3 regions of the Rhizobium sp. RHZ01 genome follow, and region 2 is predicted to be linked to each of the others. Evidence: predicted binding sites of a transcription regulator. Region 2 holds the regulator's gene; each other region holds the start of a gene.

Region 1 (5,871 bases), on a different contig from region 2:
GCCTTCGGCTTCAGCTCGTCGGTTTCGATCATGTCGGCGGCTGCGGCCAGCATCGGAATGTCGCGGGCGCGGGCATAATCGTGGAGGGCGCGCACCGTCGTATCGCCAAGACCGCGCTTCGGGGTGTTGATGATGCGCTCGAAGGCGAGGTCGTCGGCAGGCTGGGCGACGAGGCGGAAGTAGGCCATGGCATCGCGGATTTCGAGGCGCTCGTAGAAGCGCGGGCCGCCGATGACTCGGTAGTTGAGGCCGAGCGTCACGAAGCGGTCTTCGAACTCGCGCATCTGGAATGAGGCGCGCACGAGGATCGCCATGTCGTTGAGCAAATGCCGCTTTCCTTTGGCGTCGCCGCGTTGAAGTTGCTCGATCTCCTCGCCGATTTCCCTGGCTTCCACCTCTGAATCCCAGGATGCGTGCACCTGGACCTTGATGTCATCGGGGTCGCTGCGGTCGGTGAAAAGCGTCTTGCCGAGGCGGCCTTCATTGTGAGCGATCAGGTGGCCGGCGGCGCCAAGGATATGCGCCGTCGAACGATAGTTGCGCTCCAGCTTGATGACCTTGGCGCCCGGGAAGTCCTTCTCGAAGCGGAGGATGTTGTCCACCTCGGCACCGCGCCAGCCATAGATCGACTGGTCGTCGTCGCCGACGCAGCAGACGTTCTGCGGCTCGCCCTTTGGGCGCTGGGCAAGCAGCCGCAACCACATGTACTGGGCTGTGTTGGTGTCCTGATACTCGTCGACAAGGATGTAGTGGAAGCGGCCGTGATACTCCTTGAGAAGATCCGGGTTTTTCCGGAAGATCGCGATCGGGTGCATCAGGAGATCGCCGAAATCGCAGGCGTTCAGCGTCGAGAGCCGTTGCTGATAGGCAAAGTAGAGTTCGCGGCCCTTGCCGTTGGCAAAGGCGCGGGCGTCGCCCTCGGGAATGTCGCCAGGGCCGAGGCCCTTGTTCTTCCAGCCATCGATCATTCCGGCGAACTGCTTGGCAGGCCAGCGCTTGTCATCGAGGCCTTCCGCCTGGATCAGCTGCTTGATCAGCCGGACGACATCATCGGTGTCGAGGATCGTGAAGTCGGAGCGCAGGTTTACGAGTTCGGCATGGCGGCGCAGAAGCTTGACGCCGATCGAGTGAAAAGTGCCGAGCCAGGGCATGCCCTCGACGGCGCCGCCGACGAGCACGGCAATACGTTCCTTCATCTCGCGGGCGGCCTTGTTGGTGAAGGTCACGGCAAGGATCTGCGAGGGGAAAGCGCGTCCAGTGTTCAGGATATGGGCGATGCGCGTCGTCAACACGCGCGTCTTGCCGGTGCCCGCACCGGCGAGCACGAGTACGGGGCCTTCCAGTGTCTCGACGGCTTCGGTCTGTTCAGGGTTCAGGCCGGAAAGGTAATCGGGGCGCCCGCCGCCATCGCGAGCTGCCATGGCACGGGCGGCGAGCCTTCCGGCGGCGGGAGCGGCAGGGGCCGGTTGCTTGCGCGGCGGCTCGCCCGGCTCTTCATCGAAGAAGGGGATATCGTCGAAACTATTGCTCATGGCGCGTAATGTAGTGATTCGGGATCGAAAGACCAGAAAAGATGTTCTGCTTTCATTCCGCCCCGCACCCGCTGTCCTCAGCTTATGCAGTGCATTCGAGCAGTCCTGCCCGGGAATTGCCCATGTGCGCTGTAAGGGCGGGCTCGGTCGCGCGCAAACATCGTCAATAAAACTCAGAAAACAAAACCGTCATTTGACGTTGGCGATGAAATTCTACAACACGGCAGGCGGCGGTCGAGAGTTGCCTGACAGTAACTCAGTCTTGAATTACAATTCAGTAATGCTGGAGCAATTCGCTTGCTGGTGATCGGCAAAGAGACAATATTGTCGCAGACGCGCGGCAATTTGTCCTGCGAACGCCTCTTTCGATAGACCCTGGACCAGCCTCGAGTCCCTCTGGAGACGTGAATGCCATTTTGGAAGCAGTTTATAGTTTGCCTTGTCGTGATTGCGGCCGGCTTTGCTGGATGGGTTTTCTTCGTGCCAGGGGCTGGCGAGACGCTACGGAAGGCCGGCTTTTCAGAGGTTTCAAAGCTGGCGCCCGGTGAGGCTGCACCGAAGCCGGTGGGGAGCGAGGAAGGGCAATCGAGACGTCGCAGCGGCGGAGCAAACGCGCCCGTTCTGGTCGCCACGCAGGCCGTCGTTCGTGGTGTCGTCAATGATCGGCTGAGTGCCATCGGCACGGGCGACGCCATCCGCTCCGTGGTGGTGATGCCGCAGGCAAGCGGGACAATTCGCGAGATCCTGATCAAGTCGGGCGACAGGATCACCAAGGGGCAGGTGCTTGCAAAGCTAGACAGCGAAGAGCAGGTCATCGCTCGCGGTCAGGCCGATGTGGCGCTGAAAAGCGCCGTCGAGAAATCCAGCCTCTACCACAACATCAAATCCAGCGTGTCGCGCATGGATGTCTTCGATGCAGAAATCGCCGAGCAAGGCGCACGCCTTCAACTGCAGGCCGCCGAACTCAATCTCGAGCGTCGCAGCATTGTCGCGCCGATCGATGGCATTGTCGGCATCATCCCGGTCAACGTCGGCGACAACGTTTCGACGACGACGCCGATCGCGACCCTCGACGACCGGACCGAAATCCTGGTCGACTACTGGGTGCCGGAACGCTTCGCCAACACGATCACGGTCGGCCAGCCCGTGGAGGCAACGTCGGTGGCACGGCCAGGTCGGGTATTCTCGGGCGCGGTCGAGGCAATCGACAACCGCATTGACGCCGCCAGCCGGACAATGCGCGTGCGGGCCCGAATCGACAACGCATCGGACGAACTGCGCGCCGGCATGTCGTTCAATGTCGGGATGAGGTTTGGCGGCGACCAGTATCCCGCGGTCGATCCGCTCTCAATCCAGTGGGATTCGCAAGGCGCGTTCGTCTGGCAGGTCGTCGACCGCAAGTCCGGCAAGGTGCGTGTCAGCATCGTGCAGCGCAATCCCGACTATATTCTCGTCAAGGCCGATCTGGACGATGGCGATGCAATCGTTACCGAAGGGCTGCAGCGTGTCCGTGAAGGCGGCGCGGTACGGGTGGCCGGCGAAGTGGCGTCGAATTCGGAGCCAGTCACGCAATGACCGTGACCGAGATGCAGGAGAAGCCGGCTTCCGGCAAACAGACCTTCACCGCGCTGTTTGTCAGGCGCCCGATCCTTGCGCTTGTCTTCAACGCCCTGATGATCGTTGCCGGCCTTGCAGCCTATGCCGGGATCGAAGTGCGCGAACTGCCCGATGTTGACCGACCCGTGGTGACGGTGCGCACGACTTTCGACGGTGCCTCGCCACAGACTATCGACCAGGAACTGACGAAGGTGATCGAGGGCGCTGCCGCACGCGTCAGCGGCCTCAAATCCATTTCCTCCAGTTCTCAGTTCGGCCAGAGCCGGGTGACGCTCGAATTCTCTGACTCCGTCGATCTCGCGGTAGCGGCAAACGACGTGCGAGATGCCATCGGCCGTATCGCCGACCGTCTTCCCGAAGAGGCGGATGCGCCGCAGATCGTCAAGGCGGATTCCGACTCTCAGCCGATCATGCGTCTTGCCGTTACGTCGTCGAAACTGAACATGGACGATCTGACGCTTCTCGTCGAGAACCAGGTCATCGACCGGCTTGCCTCGGTAGATGGCGTTGCCGATGTCGAAACCTACGGCGACCAGGAGAAGGTCTTCCGCGTCGACGTGAACCAGAGCGAACTGGCCAGTCGCGGGCTGACCGTTGGCGATCTGACGAAGGCGCTTTCAAGCGCTGCTCTCGACGTGCCGGCCGGATCGCTAAAGAGCCCGACGCAGACGATCGTTGTCCGCGCGATGGCAAGTTTGCAGACGCCGGAGGATTTCTCCAACGTCATCCTGCAGAACCACGTGCGTCTCGGCGATGTGGCAAATGTTACCCTCGGACCGCGCGACGGGCAGACGGCGCTGCGCTCGAACGGCGTTCCCGGCATCGGCCTCGGCGTCATCCGCCAGGCACAATCGAATACGCTGAACATCTCCAACGGCATCAAGGACGCCGTCGCCGAGCTTTCAAGAACGCTTCCCGAAGGCACGCGGATCGCCATCACCAGCGATGACGCCGTCTTCATCCAGGGCGCGATCCATGAAGTGGTACTGGCGCTCATCCTGGCCGCGGTCATCGTCACCGGCGTCATCTATCTCTTTCTGCGGGACTGGCGTGCGACGATTATCCCTGCCGTCAGCATGCCGGTTGCGCTGATCGGAACCCTGGCAGCGGTCTATCTCGTCGGCTTCTCGATCAACATCCTGACGCTGCTAGCGATCGTGTTGGCGACCGGCCTTGTCGTTGACGACGCGATCGTCGTTCTCGAAAACATCGTTCGCCGCCGTTCGGAAGGCATGGGACCTCGAGCGGCTGCCGTGCTCGGCACGCGCGAAGTGTTCTTTGCTGTCATCGCCACGACCGCGACGCTTGCAGCGGTCTTTATTCCGCTTTCCTTCCTGCCGGGGCAGGTGGGTGGTCTGTTCCGCGAATTCGGCTTCGTGCTGGCTTTCTCGGTTGGCCTCTCATCCATCGTTGCCCTGACGCTATGTCCGATGTTGGCTTCACGGATACTGACGAAGGAGATGCTTGAGGACCATGGCCTTCTTGGCCGTTTCGGAAGGTGGTTCGCCGACGCCTACCGATGGTCGCTGCACGCCTGCCTGAATGCACCGCTTGTGGTCGTCGTCGCTTCGTTGCTTTTTGCCGGTGCCGCTGTTCTTGCTTTCCAGACGGTTCGAAGCGAGCTGACGCCGAACGAAGACCGCGCGATGGTGATGATGCGCCTGACCACGCCGCAGGGGTCAAGTCTCGAATACACGCGCGACAAGATGCAACGGGTGGAGGAATATCTCCAGCCGCTTGTCAATAGCGGCGATATCAGCAATGTCTTTTCGATCTCGGGACAGGGCGGACAGGTCAACAGCGGCTTCATGGTGCTGACGCTGGCGCCGTGGGGTGAACGCCATCGCACACAGGCGGAGATCGTGGCCGATATCAACCGGGCCGCAGCAAGGGTTCCGGCGCTGCGCGGCAATGCGATCCAATCGAACAGCCTGCGCATCCGCGGCGCCGGCAACGGACTGCAGATGGCCTTGGTCGGCAACGATCACGAGGCTCTGACGACTGCGGCTGCTCAACTGGTGCAGGCCCTCGACGCCACGGGCCATTACGATACGCCGCGACTGACCAACGAACCGACCCAGGCCCAGGTGTCGGTGACGATCGACCGCGAGCGTGCCTCCGATCTCGGGATCGACATCACCGGCCTTTCAACGGCTATGCAGTCGCTCCTGGAAGGGCGATCGGTCGTTGACGTTTTCGTCAAGGGCGAAGCCTATCCGGTGCTGCTCACGTCGAACACCCGACCACTCGACGATCCGACGGATCTAGAGAACGTCTTCCTGAAGACGGGCGATGGCAAAATCGTGCCGATGTCTGTAATCGCGTCACTGACGGAGAGCTCGGTCGCGCCGCAATTGAACCGCGAACAGCAGCTTGCGTCGGTAGCGATCACGGCCGGCCTGAAGAATGGTCTTTCGCTCGGAGATGCCGTCAAGGAAGTAACCGAGATCTCCAAATCGATCCTGCCTGCCGGTGCGCGTCTCGTGCCACTTGCCGAGGCGGCGACGCTGGAGGAGAACTCAAGCGGCATGGCACTGACCTTTGGCTTTGCAATCGTCATCATCTTCCTGGTTCTGGCCGCGCAGTTCGAGAGTGTGCTGTCGTCGGTTATCATCATGTCGACGGTTCCGCTCGGGCTGGCATGCGCCGTCTTCGCGCTGATCATTACCGGGTCGAGCCTCAATATCTACAGCCAGATCGGCCTTGTTCTGCTTGTGGGCGT
Region 2 (5,871 bases):
CCATAGCTGCTGCTCGAAAATTTCCAATGGTTTCAGAAACGACGTCGTTCACTATTTACTATTTACGGGGCATAGGATGAAACTCAATATTGCACGAAGCCTTGCAATCTTCGCGGTGGTCGTCGCCGCCGGGCTCATTGCTTCGATCGGCATACAAAACTACGCCTTCAATAAGCTACGCGTGAACGGCGAGATGTACCGGCAAATCGTCTACGGCAAGGATCTCGTTGCCGATATTCTGCCGCCGCCCCTCTATGTCGTTGAATCCTACATGCTTGCACTCGAGGCGGTGCAGCGCCCGGAGGTCGCCGGAAAGAACATCGACCGCATTCAAAATGTCCTGAAGCCCGCCTATGAGGATCGCCGCAAGTATTGGCAGGCAACCGCGCTCAGCGCAGACCTCAAGGAAAAACTTCTGAACGACGTCTTCATCAAAGGCGATGCGTTCTGGAAGGTGATGCAGGACGAACTCGCGCCCGCCATCCTTAACCACGACTCTGCGGTCATCCCGACAGCCTTCGAGAAGCTTGCGACCAATTTTCATATCCACGAAACGGCGGTCAACGAGCTCGTTGATATGGCGAACGCCTTCCTGGCAAAGGCTGAAAAAGACGCGGCCGAACAGACAAGCATTCTCTCGGCGATCACGGTTGCATCTGCGGCGGTCTCGCTTTGCCTGCTTCTTGGCGGCCTCTACGCCTTCCGCCGGCGCGCCATCGTGCCACTTTCGGCGATGCGCGACTACATGGCGATCCTGGCGGGCGGCGACTATTCCAAGGAAGTCCCCTTCAGCCACCGTGTCGATGAAATTGGCGAAATGGCACGCGCCGTCACCGTGTTTCGCGAATCGGCGCAAGAACGGAACAAAATCCGCGAACACCAGGATGCGGAGCGCCAGGCCCAAGCCCAGCGCGATGCGGCGCTGGCCGCCTCCAATGCTGATGAGGATGCCGGCCGCGAACGCATCATCGTGAGCCTCAGCCGCGGCCTGGACCGTCTTTCCCGCGGCGACCTCACCGTCCAGCTCAACGAAGCGTTCGCGCCAGACTACGAGAGGCTACGCGAGCAGTTCAATTCGAGCGTCCGCACGCTTTCCGGCACAATGAGGGATATCGCGACGGCAACCACTACGGTCAGGACTGGCACTAGCGAAATCGCAACAAGCACGGATGATCTGGCCCGGCGAACGGAACATCAGGCCGCATCGCTGGAGCAGGCAGCCTCGGCGCTAGATCAGATCACGGTTACGGTCAAAAACTCGTCGGAACGCGCCCATGAAGCAAACGCGATGATGACGGTGACGAAGGAAAGCGCCAGCTATTCGGCAACTGTCGTGCACGAGGCCGTAGCTGCGATGGAGAAGATCGAAGCATCATCCGTGCAGATCGGCGAAATCATCAACGTCATCGACGAGATCGCCTTCCAGACCAACTTGCTCGCGCTCAATGCTGGTGTTGAGGCCGCTCGTGCCGGCGAGGCCGGAAAGGGTTTTGCCGTCGTGGCGCAAGAAGTGCGCGACCTCGCCGGCCGCTCTGCCAAGCTGGCGAAGGAAATCAAGCAGTTGGTCGAGACTTCGTCCAGTCAGGTGTCAACCGGCGTTGCCTTGGTGAACCGCACCGGCGAAGCCTTGAACAGTATCGATCAGCAGGTGCTGAAGGTGACGACGCTGATCGAGGCGATCGTGCGCTCTTCCTCTGAACAGACGACCGCGCTCGTCGAGGTCAATGCCGCCGTCAACACCATGGACAGCGTCACCCAACAAAACGCCGCGATGGCGGAGGAAACCAGCGCAGCCTGCCGCGAGCTTGGCAACGAGGCGCTACACCTCAATCACCTGCTCTCCCGCTTCGCTCTCGAAGGCACGGAGAGGACGGCAGGATCGGCATATCCCACAAAGACGAGGTTGGCGCTCGCCGGTTGACGGCGTGCACGTCCATCCATTTATCCCGCCTTGGCAATCGCATCGAAGGCCAGCAGCTTTTCGAGAAGCCGCGGCATATCCCGCAGATAGACCATGTTGGGACCATCCGAAGGCGCATTGTCAGGATCTTCGTGGGTTTCCACGAATACGCCAGCGACGCCGACGGCGACCGCCGCACGCGCGAGCGTCTCCACGAACTCGCGCTGCCCTCCGCTCGAACCGCCCTGCCCGCCCGGCTGCTGGACCGAATGCGTGGCGTCGAAGACCACGGGGGCGCCCATCGCCGCCATGATAGGCAGCGATCGCATGTCGGAGACCAGCGTATTGTAGCCGAAGGAAGCACCGCGTTCGCAAAGCAAGATGTTCGGATTTCCGCTCGAATTCAGCTTGTTGAGGACGTTCTTCATGTCCCAGGGCGCGAGGAACTGCCCCTTCTTGACGTTGATGACGCGGCCGGTCTTGGCGGCGGCAACGAGCAGGTCGGTCTGACGGCTGAGGAAAGCTGGGATCTGCAGGATGTCGACGACGGTGGACACCTCGGCACACTGCTCTTCGGTATGAATGTCGGTCAGGACAGGAAAGCCGTATTCCCTCTTGAGATCGGCGAACACTTCAAGCGCCGTTTCGAGGCCGATACCGCGCTGCGCTGACAGCGACGTCCGGTTCGCCTTGTCAAAGGAGGACTTGTAGACGAGGCCGAGACCAAGCTTGTCGCAGAGTTCCTTCAGCACACCGGCGACCATGAAGGCATGCTCGCGGCTCTCCATCTGACAAGGCCCGGCAATCAGCGACAGCTTGCCGGAATTCGAAAAGGTGACGCGGCCGGCGCCTTCGCCGACCACGACTTCGGAATTTGTCTGGCTCATCGTTTCTCCTCGAAGGCGAAGAGAGCGCCCTGTCCGGGCGCGGCCTTCACCAGAATTCGATTGTTCTTGCGCGTATAGGTCATCCCGTTAGCAGCCAATTGCGCTTCTGTCACGGCGAGATCGCCTACTTTGAAAACGATGGCAACACCACGCAGACCGCGATCGTCGGAAGGCGCAGGGATGTCGAAGTAGGCGTCCAGTCCATCCGGGGAGAGAACACTCACTCTGGCATTCGGAGTTGTCACACTCACACCGAAGGCCTCATTGGTCGTTCCCAAGCTGTGGGCGGCGGCGCGCAGGAATGGTCCAAACGCCTTGGGGTCGGGTGCCCCAAGCACGATCTCTGCGATCCCAACCACCCCATTTGCATGCACTTGCAGGGCTTTCCGGTCGGCTGGCAGCGGGTTGACACGTTGGCATGTGAAGAAAAAGAAATCTGGAGCGCGCAGGTCAACTGCAAAGGCGAGCTTAAATGCAGCCGTCACCTCCGAGCCATCGGGCATCTTCATCGGCCGCTCGAACTGCAGCATCTCGCCGCCATTGATCTTTTCGGACAGAAACCGGGCATGGTCGCGATCGGCATCCGCCGTCGCAAAGACCACGGCAGACAGCCCATCGTCTCCACATCGGAATCGAAAGGCACGGTCCCGCGCGGTGAAGACATTGCCTTTCTGCGCCGAAGCTTCATGCAGTTCGGCATTGGCGACCCCGAGAGGCTCCAGATAAGTTTCGTCGGCGAAGAATATGCAGGCATTCTCGGTCCCAAACGGGTGCCGGGCGTCGGGCGCGACGGTGAATCCCAGCTTTCCGAGACGCTCGCGCGAGAGCCTGATATTTGGAACCGGCAGCACGATGTGGTCCAGCGGATGTGCTTCGCTCATGGCAACTTCTCCGGAATTTGCGAAGATGTGCGCCGGGCAACAGGACAATGCAACCCCCTTCTACGCTTTCGGTCAAATGAGACGCAAAAACTCAGCAAGTTGCAGGCAAGATTTACGAAAATTTAGGTACTTGCGGAACACATATGGAACATATAGTGTCTGTTCTGGCTTTGTTTCACGACTCTGGGGTTCAACTTCGATGCTGACGCGCAAGCAACAGGAGCTTCTTCTCTTCATTCACGAGCGAATGAAGGAGTCCGGTGTCCCCCCTTCTTTTGATGAAATGAAGGATGCCTTGGACCTCGCGTCGAAGTCAGGCATCCACCGCCTGATTACCGCGCTGGAGGAACGGGGCTTCATTCGCCGACTGCCGAATCGAGCCCGCGCTCTGGAAGTCATCAAACTGCCCGAGGCATATAACCCGAGCCTGCAGCCCCGCCGCGGTTTTTCGCCGAGCGTTATCGAAGGCAGCCTCGGCAAACCACAGCCAGTTGTGGCGCCGAAGCCAGCGCCGCAGGCTGACAACGGCGGTCCTGCCTCTGTACCGGTCATGGGACGGATTGCTGCCGGCGTACCGATTTCGGCAATTCAGAACAATACCCATGACATCACGGTTCCCGCGGACATGCTTGGCCCAGGCGAGCACTATGCGCTTGAGGTCAAGGGCGACTCGATGATCGAGGCCGGCATCTTTGATGGCGACACGGTAATCATCCGCAACGGCAGCACCGCCAATGCCGGCGACATCGTTGTTGCGCTTGTCGATGATGAGGAAGCGACGCTCAAGCGCTTCCGCCGGAAAGGCGCCTCCATCGCACTTGAGGCGGCAAACCCGGCTTACGAGACGCGCATTTTCGGGCCTGACCGTGTCAAGGTCCAGGGCAAGCTTGTCGGCCTCATTCGCCGCTATCATTGAAGGCAAGCGGCTCGCCGTCAAAGGTGCCGCTTCGCCAATTATACGCCCGATGGCGGATCCAAGGGCGGTCGGGCCTCGTATAGGCCGTCGTGACGACGGGGCTACCTTGATCGTCGATCCTTACCTCAGCGGCACCAAAGCGACGCAAGGTTTCGCCGGTGAACAAAAGTGCGCCCGACCGGCACCCCGTCGTGCGGAGGCGAGCGGGTGTCACGACGATATCGGCCGTATCGCAGGCAGCGCCGAAGTAAGCGGGATTTTCGACGATCGTCACGACGTAGCCGCTATCGTGCGTGGCTGTGCACCGGGCGCCTTTCAGGCATACAAATCGGTTCTCAGCGCTCGTCGCAGCCTGACGTAACGCATCGCGGGCATTGCGCAATTCCACGGCAGATAACCTCTCCGATCTGCCTTGACTGTCCCGCCGCCTGATAGCGTTGACACCCTCCAACAATTACGTTGGTTGATCTAGCTCCGCGGCGAGCGCCATTCGCCATTGGTCGAAAATGAAGTCAGGCGGATGCGGCCGGTTCGGTGCAAGGACTTGTCCTCTCACAATCGCGACGAGATTGCCGTCTTCGGCAATGACCATGTCGGGCGGCGGCTCGCTCGGCGCAACCACAACAAGCACTGTTGCCAGCGCCGCAATGCCAGCGCCGAGGTAGCGGATCTTGGTGCGCAGAAGGGCAAGTAAGAGGAACCCTGCTACCGCCACAGGAAAATACCAACCCGGCAATCTGCCGATATCGATATTGCCGCCCAGGTCGAGACCATCTGGGCAATGGCGATCACGATGTCGAGCCCGAAACCGGCAATTTTCCATGGAATGACGTCGAGGCCAAAAGGTGTCAGCAGCATAGCGAGCATGCCCATCGGCATCACCACGAAAGAGACCACCGGCATGGCCATGAGATTTGCCGGCAGACCATAAGCGCTGAGCCGGTGGAAGTGCTCGACGGCGAAAAGCGCGGTCGAGAAGCCGCCGATCATCGCGGTCAGCAGGATGCCACCAAAGAAGCATATGATGAAAACGACGGGCGTTACTGCGGCGACCTGCAGCAAGGGATGTTCGTGCGGCGGCCTTCTTGACCAGATCGCGTAAACCGGCGACGAGGGCAAGCGTCGCCGCAAACGACATCCGGAGCTCGGCCGGGGGCACTTCCAAGCACGAACCAGAGGATCGCGCCCGCCCCAGCGAAGACGGACGAAACCAGGAAGAACCGCCCATGCTCTATCTCCGTTGCCACGGCGAGACGAAGCCACACGGTACAACGATCCGACGCAGTC
Region 3 (5,871 bases), on a different contig from region 2:
GGCAAGGAAGTCCTCGTTTACCGTGCCATAGCGGACGAGATCGGAAAAGAGGGTGGAGATCAGATCGGCGTGTTGGGCCGGTGTAATGCGGCGATAGTCAGGAAGCGCGCAGGCTTCCCACAGTTTCTCGACGCGCGCCGGATTGTTCGCAAGGTCGATGATCTCGGGGTAGCGCGACAGCTGTTCCAGCGCTTGCTGGTCGACGGCGGGGAGCGCGCGTGTCAGGCCAGAAACCGTAGGGCCGGTCTCAAGGCTCACGCGGAGCGCATGCAGGGAGCTGAAGTCGAGGTTCTTCGTGCGCCACTGCAGCACTTTCACATTGTCGAACTCGTGGCCTTCGATGCGTTCAACCAATTCCTCATCAAAGGGATCGACCTGACCGGTGACGCCAAACGTCCCGTCGCGAACATGTCGACCGGCACGGCCGGCAATCTGCCCAAGTTCGGCGGGGTTGAGGTTACGAAACTGATAGCCGTCGAATTTGCGATCCTGCGCGAAGGCGACGTGGTCGACGTCGAGATTGAGGCCCATGCCGATCGCATCCGTGGCGACCAGATATTCCACATCGCCGGCTTGGTAGAGTGCCACCTGCGCATTGCGGGTGCGCGGACTGAGGGCCCCGAGAACGACGGCGGCCCCGCCGCGCTGCCTGCGGATCAACTCGGCAATCGCATAGACTTCGTCGGCAGAGAAGGCGACGATCGCCGAGCGCTGCGGGAGGCGGGTAATCTTCTTCTGTCCGGCATAGAACAGGTGGGAAAGCCGGGGACGCTCGACGATGGTAATTCCAGGGAGCAGTTGCTGCAGGATCGGACGCATTGTACCGGCGCCGAGCAACAGCGTCTCGTCGCGGCCGCGCAGATGAAGGATCCGGTCCGTAAAGATGTGCCCTCGCTCGAGGTCGCCGGCGAGTTGAACCTCGTCAATGGCGACGAACGCCGCCTTCGTCTCGCGTGGCATTGCCTCGACGGTGCAGACCGAAAAGCGGGCGTTGGGAGGCGATATTTTCTCTTCGCCCGTTACCAGCGCAACGTTTTGAATTCCGACCTTTTCGGCGACGCGTGTATAGACCTCGCGCGCCAGCAGCCGCAGCGGCAGCCCGATCACGCCGGTGCCATGGGCAACCATGCGCTCAATGGCATAATGCGTCTTGCCGGTATTGGTTGGTCCGAGCACCGCGGTTACTCCGCGCCCACTCAGTATCATCGGCTGCGATGTCAGTGTCATGGTCCTGCAGATGAGGCGAGGGTGCCCCAGGTCAAGTCAGCTCCTCTCCGAGCAGCACACACATGGACAGCCGTTGTCTCAAACGCAAGGGCCGATTTGAATTTACTCTGCAGTTTTCTGTTGCGCGAATAGCTTGCAGATTGCTCGTTTTGCGATTCGGAACAGCTTGAGAACGAATCGGAGACGAATCGCAGACTCCGCATGATTCAGTGTTTGTTCACGGCTAAGTATTGATTTTGAATCACTTTTTCCCACAAGATGCTGAATCGCGAAATTCGCGGCATACGTGCAACGCGATCTATGTCCAGGCTGTCAATGTCGTTTTGCCCGAAAAAGACGAGCGACATCTGCCGTATCTTTTGTCATGGGTTAATATTACGCGGCGGGACGGAAAACGGCGCACGATGAGATCGTTTTGCCCTTAAATCCAAACATTTGATACAGATGGAACAAAAATCGGTGAGGTGTGTTTCTCGTCCATTCCAGGTGTAATGACCTCGAGGACTTGAACCATGCTTGGCACCATACTGCTCATTATCCTTATTCTGCTTTTGATCGGCGCCTTACCAAATTGGGGCTATAGCCGCGGATGGGGCTATGGACCTTCCGGCGGTTTAGGGCTAGTTCTCCTGATTATTGTTATTCTTGTGCTAATGGGTCGCATCTAAGCGACGAAAAAACTGGGAGTTATGTCATGATGAAGAAGATTGTGCTCATTGGCGCCCTCGTCGGCGCACTTGCTTCCTGCACGGCGACGGAACAGGGAACCGCAATCGGCGCGGGTTCCGGCGCTATTATCGGCGGTGCCGTCAGCCATAGCTGGGGCGGTGCTGCAATCGGTGCTGTTGCCGGCGGTCTCGCTGGCGCACTGATCGGCCAGTCCGTTGAACGTCGCGGCTACTGTGTCTACAGAGACCGCTACGGCCGCCGCTACGAGGCACGTTGCCCGCGCTACTAAGGCGATAGGATTACTATTTTTGAGATCGAAAGCGCCGGCCCGACCGGCGCTTTTTGTTTGAACACCCGCCGGATCAGCGTAACTGCCGACAACAAAAAAGCCGCCTCGTTTCCGAAGCGGCATAATTTTCTCAGTGCATGCGGTGGACGATCAGTCCTTCGCGCGCTCGACGTAGGAATTGTCTTCCGTGGCGATCACGACGCGCGTGCCGGCGTTGATGTGCGGCGGCACCATAGTGCGCACGCCGTTCGACAGCATTGCCGGCTTGTAAGAGGACGAAGCCGTCTGGCCCTTAACGACCGGTTCGGTTTCCGTGATTTCGAGGGTCACGTGGCGCGGCAGCTCGAGAGCCAGCGGAACGCCTTCATGGATCGACAGGATGCAGGTCATGCCTTCCTGCAGATAGGCCTTCTGATCGCCCATCGTTTCATCGTTCACGACCACCTGGTCGTAGGTCGCCGGGTTCATGAAGTGGAAGCCTTCGCCATCTTCGTAGAGATACTGGAAGTTCACGTCTTCGACGAAGGCGCGCTCGACCTGTTCGGTCGTACGCCAGCGCTCGGAGACCTTGACGCCATCGACGATACGACGCATGTCGACCTGCGTAACCGGCGTGCCCTTGCCCGGATGAAAGTTCTGGGCCGTCAGAACGACGTAGAGCTTGCCGTCCACGTCGAGAACGTTGCCCTTGCGGACGGAAGAGGCGATGACCTTGACCATTAAGACTTCCTTGTAACTCGGCTTTTGGCGTCGTAGAGGACTGTCGATACTGCCCCGAAGACGCGATTGATTGTTCTTTGGGGGCGCAACTAACCTAAAATCCGGCAAATAGCCAGCCCTAGCGTTGGAAGGCCGGTCAGGACGATGCCAATGAATCCCTCGATCGCCAAAGTATCGCCGTGGTGGACGCCGAGCGTGCATTTGGACCGCCGTCCGGTCCTGATCGGGCGCAATGCGATCCAGTCCGCGCTGCGCGGCTACTTCCTGAATGAGGATTTTCTGGAGGTCGACACCGCGACGCTGCAGGTTTCGCCCGGCAACGAGGCGCATCTCCATGCATTTGCCACCGAAGCCTTGACGACGGATGGCCAGACGGCGGCGCCGCTTTACCTGCATACCTCGCCTGAGTTCGCCTGCAAGAAGCTGCTTTCGGCCGGCGAACAGCGCATCACCTGTTTCGCCCACGTCTATCGCAACCGCGAGCGCGGCCCCTTGCACCACCCGGAATTCACCATGCTCGAGTGGTATCGCGTGGGCGAAAGCTATGAGAGCCTGATGATGGACTGCGTTCGGATCCTGGCGCTTGCTGCGGAAACCATGAAGACGACGCGGCTCACCTATAAGGGCCGGGATTGCGATCCGTTTGCCGGACCGGACCGGATCAGTGTCGCCGCGGCTTTCGAGCGCTATGCCGGCATTGATTTGTTGGCATCCGTTTCCGCCGATGGTGCGACGGACCGGGCGCATCTCGCTGACCAAGTGAAGCGGATCGGCATGCGCGTTGCAGACGACGATGGCTGGGCGGATTTGTTCAGCCGCGTGCTTGTCGAAAAGGTCGAGCCTCATCTGGGTTTCGACCGTGTGACCATTCTTGACGAATATCCGGTGTCGGAAGCGGCACTGGCGCGCCCATCGGCGCTTGATCCCCGTGTTGCGGAACGTTTCGAGGTCTATGCCTGCGGCGTCGAGCTTGCAAACGGCTTCGGCGAGCTCACCAATCCGGCGGAACAGCGCCGTCGCTTCGAGATCGAGATGTCTGAAAAAGCTCGCATCTACGGCGAGAGCTATCCCCTGGACGAGGATTTTCTGGAAGCGCTTGCCATCATGCCCGAGGCAAGTGGCATCGCTCTCGGCTTCGATCGGTTGGTGATGCTGGCAACCGGTGCGTCGCGGATCGATCAGGTAATGTGGGCGCCGGTCGCGGAGTACGGCAGATGAACAGTATCGGGCCTATCAAGACCGTCGAAGGGCTGGAACGCGCAGGGCTGCTGGGTCAGAGAGACCGGGACGCGCTGGCTGATGTCGCCGCACGCTACGCCGTTGCATTGACTCCGACCGTTGCAGGTTTGATCGACCGCGCCGATGGCTCGGACCCGATTGCCCGGCAATTCGTGCCTGACGCAGCCGAGCTGATCGTTGCGCCCGAAGAGCGCGCCGACCCCATCGGCGACGAAGCCCATAGTCCCGTGCAGGGGATCGTTCATCGCTATCCCGACCGGGTGCTGTTGAAGGCCGTGCATGTCTGCCCCGTCTACTGTCGCTTCTGCTTTCGCCGCGAGATGGTTGGTCCGCAAGGCTTGGGCACGCTTGACCCCAAGGCAATGTCTGCGGCCTTTGCCTATATCCGTGACCATAAGGAAATCTGGGAAGTGATCCTGACGGGCGGCGATCCGCTCGTGTTGTCGCCGCGACGGCTGGAAGAAATTCTTCGCGAACTGGCATCGATCGACCACGTCAAGATCGTGCGGTTCCATACCCGGGTTCCCGTGGTTGATCCATCGAGGGTGGATGCGGCCCTGATTGCGGCCCTGAGAGCGAGTGGCAAGACCGTCTACGTGGCGCTGCACGCCAATCATCCTCGCGAACTGACCGCCGAGGCGCGCGCAGCATGCGCTCGCCTGATCGATGCCGGCATGGTGTTGGTCAGCCAATCGGTGCTTCTGAAGGGCGTCAATGATGATCCGGCGGTGCTGACGGAGTTGATGAAGGCCTTCGTCGAGACGCGTGTGAAGCCGTACTATTTGCATCATCCCGATCTGGCGCCCGGCACGAGCCATTTTCGGCTGACGATCGAAGAGGGGCAGAAGATCGTCGCCGCATTGCGTGGCCGGATTTCAGGTCTTTGCCAGCCCACCTACATACTCGACATACCCGGTGGCCATGGCAAAGCAGTGATCGCTCCTCAGTCGATCAGTGAGATGGGCGAAGGCTGCTATTCGGTTTCGGATTATCGCGGCGGCGAGCACCTGTATCCGCCGGTCGCCTAGTCAAAAATGGGCGAAAGAAGTGTTGTTATTGGACAATGTGTCACAAGATCCGTTGGTCACCCAAAAATACAGCTCTCGAGCAAGATGTTGAAATCTAACACAAGCCCCCCTCTTCCCCGTTTCTTTCGTAGGAATTTAGCTGAGAAGCTTAGCTGACTTTAACTACGTCATTTAGGACAATTTTGTCTTTTCCAGACTACGCGTACTCCGAGAACAAGGCGGTTTCGCCACTCGAGATATGATCATCTTGGAGAAGTCATAATGAATACTACGATCCGTGAGCTCCTGGTCAAATTTGGAAAGCTCCCTGTCTCTGTCGACCAGGTCGCCGATGATGCCGACCTCTATGCGGTCGGCCTAACGTCTTTCGCTTCCGTGCAGCTTATGCTTGGCATCGAAGAAGCCTTTGATATCGAGTTTCCCGACAATCTCTTGAATCGCAAGTCTTTCGCCAGCATCGCGGCGATCGCAAGGACCGTTGACCAGATCAAAGATAGCCGGAAGGTCGCCTGAATGAACTTTCCGGTCAAAATCGCGCAAGAGGATCTTGCCGCCAGAGCCGCGCGCGTGTCAGCGATTGCGGCAAAGCATGCAGACTCCGTCGATTTTGAAGGGAGGTTCCCGCACGAAGCCGTGGAGGCAATGAGGGCCGAGCGCTTGCTAGGCGTTCAGATCCCACGCCATTTCGGTGGCGAAGGC

What was found. The regulator LexA, encoded in region 2, represses DNA repair genes until DNA is damaged. The targets are predictions, from matches to a motif close to TGTTCNNNNTGTGTTCNG.
Region 1: a site for LexA is predicted at 1,575-1,592, ahead of IB248_RS10745 (UvrD-helicase domain-containing protein). Genes of this name have one in related genera too.
Region 3: a site for LexA is predicted at 1,385-1,402, ahead of IB248_RS16420 (helicase-related protein). Genes of this name have one in related genera too.

The regions. Positions count from the first base shown of each region.
Region 1 covers NZ_JACUZZ010000008.1:22,560-28,430, reverse strand. Annotated here, with positions in the region: gene IB248_RS10745 (UvrD-helicase domain-containing protein) at 1-1,532, opposite strand, end outside; gene IB248_RS10740 (efflux RND transporter periplasmic adaptor subunit) at 1,941-3,107, shown strand; gene IB248_RS10735 (efflux RND transporter permease subunit) at 3,104-5,871, shown strand, end outside.
Region 2 covers NZ_JACUZZ010000037.1:46,444-52,314, forward strand. Annotated here, with positions in the region: gene IB248_RS27875 (HAMP domain-containing methyl-accepting chemotaxis protein) at 77-1,921, shown strand; gene kdsA (3-deoxy-8-phosphooctulonate synthase) at 1,942-2,787, opposite strand; gene IB248_RS27885 (VOC family protein) at 2,784-3,668, opposite strand; gene lexA (transcriptional repressor LexA) at 3,868-4,584, shown strand; gene IB248_RS27895 (hypothetical protein) at 4,565-4,972, opposite strand; gene IB248_RS27900 (hypothetical protein) at 5,039-5,299, opposite strand; gene IB248_RS27905 (ComEC/Rec2 family competence protein) at 5,290-5,646, opposite strand.
Region 3 covers NZ_JACUZZ010000014.1:139,927-145,797, forward strand. Annotated here, with positions in the region: gene IB248_RS16420 (helicase-related protein) at 1-1,227, opposite strand, end outside; gene IB248_RS16425 (DUF3309 family protein) at 1,740-1,895, shown strand; gene IB248_RS16430 (YMGG-like glycine zipper-containing protein) at 1,922-2,185, shown strand; gene efp (elongation factor P) at 2,336-2,905, opposite strand; gene epmA (EF-P lysine aminoacylase EpmA) at 3,056-4,123, shown strand; gene IB248_RS16445 (lysine-2,3-aminomutase-like protein) at 4,120-5,172, shown strand; gene IB248_RS16450 (acyl carrier protein) at 5,434-5,685, shown strand; gene IB248_RS16455 (acyl-CoA dehydrogenase family protein) at 5,686-5,871, shown strand, end outside.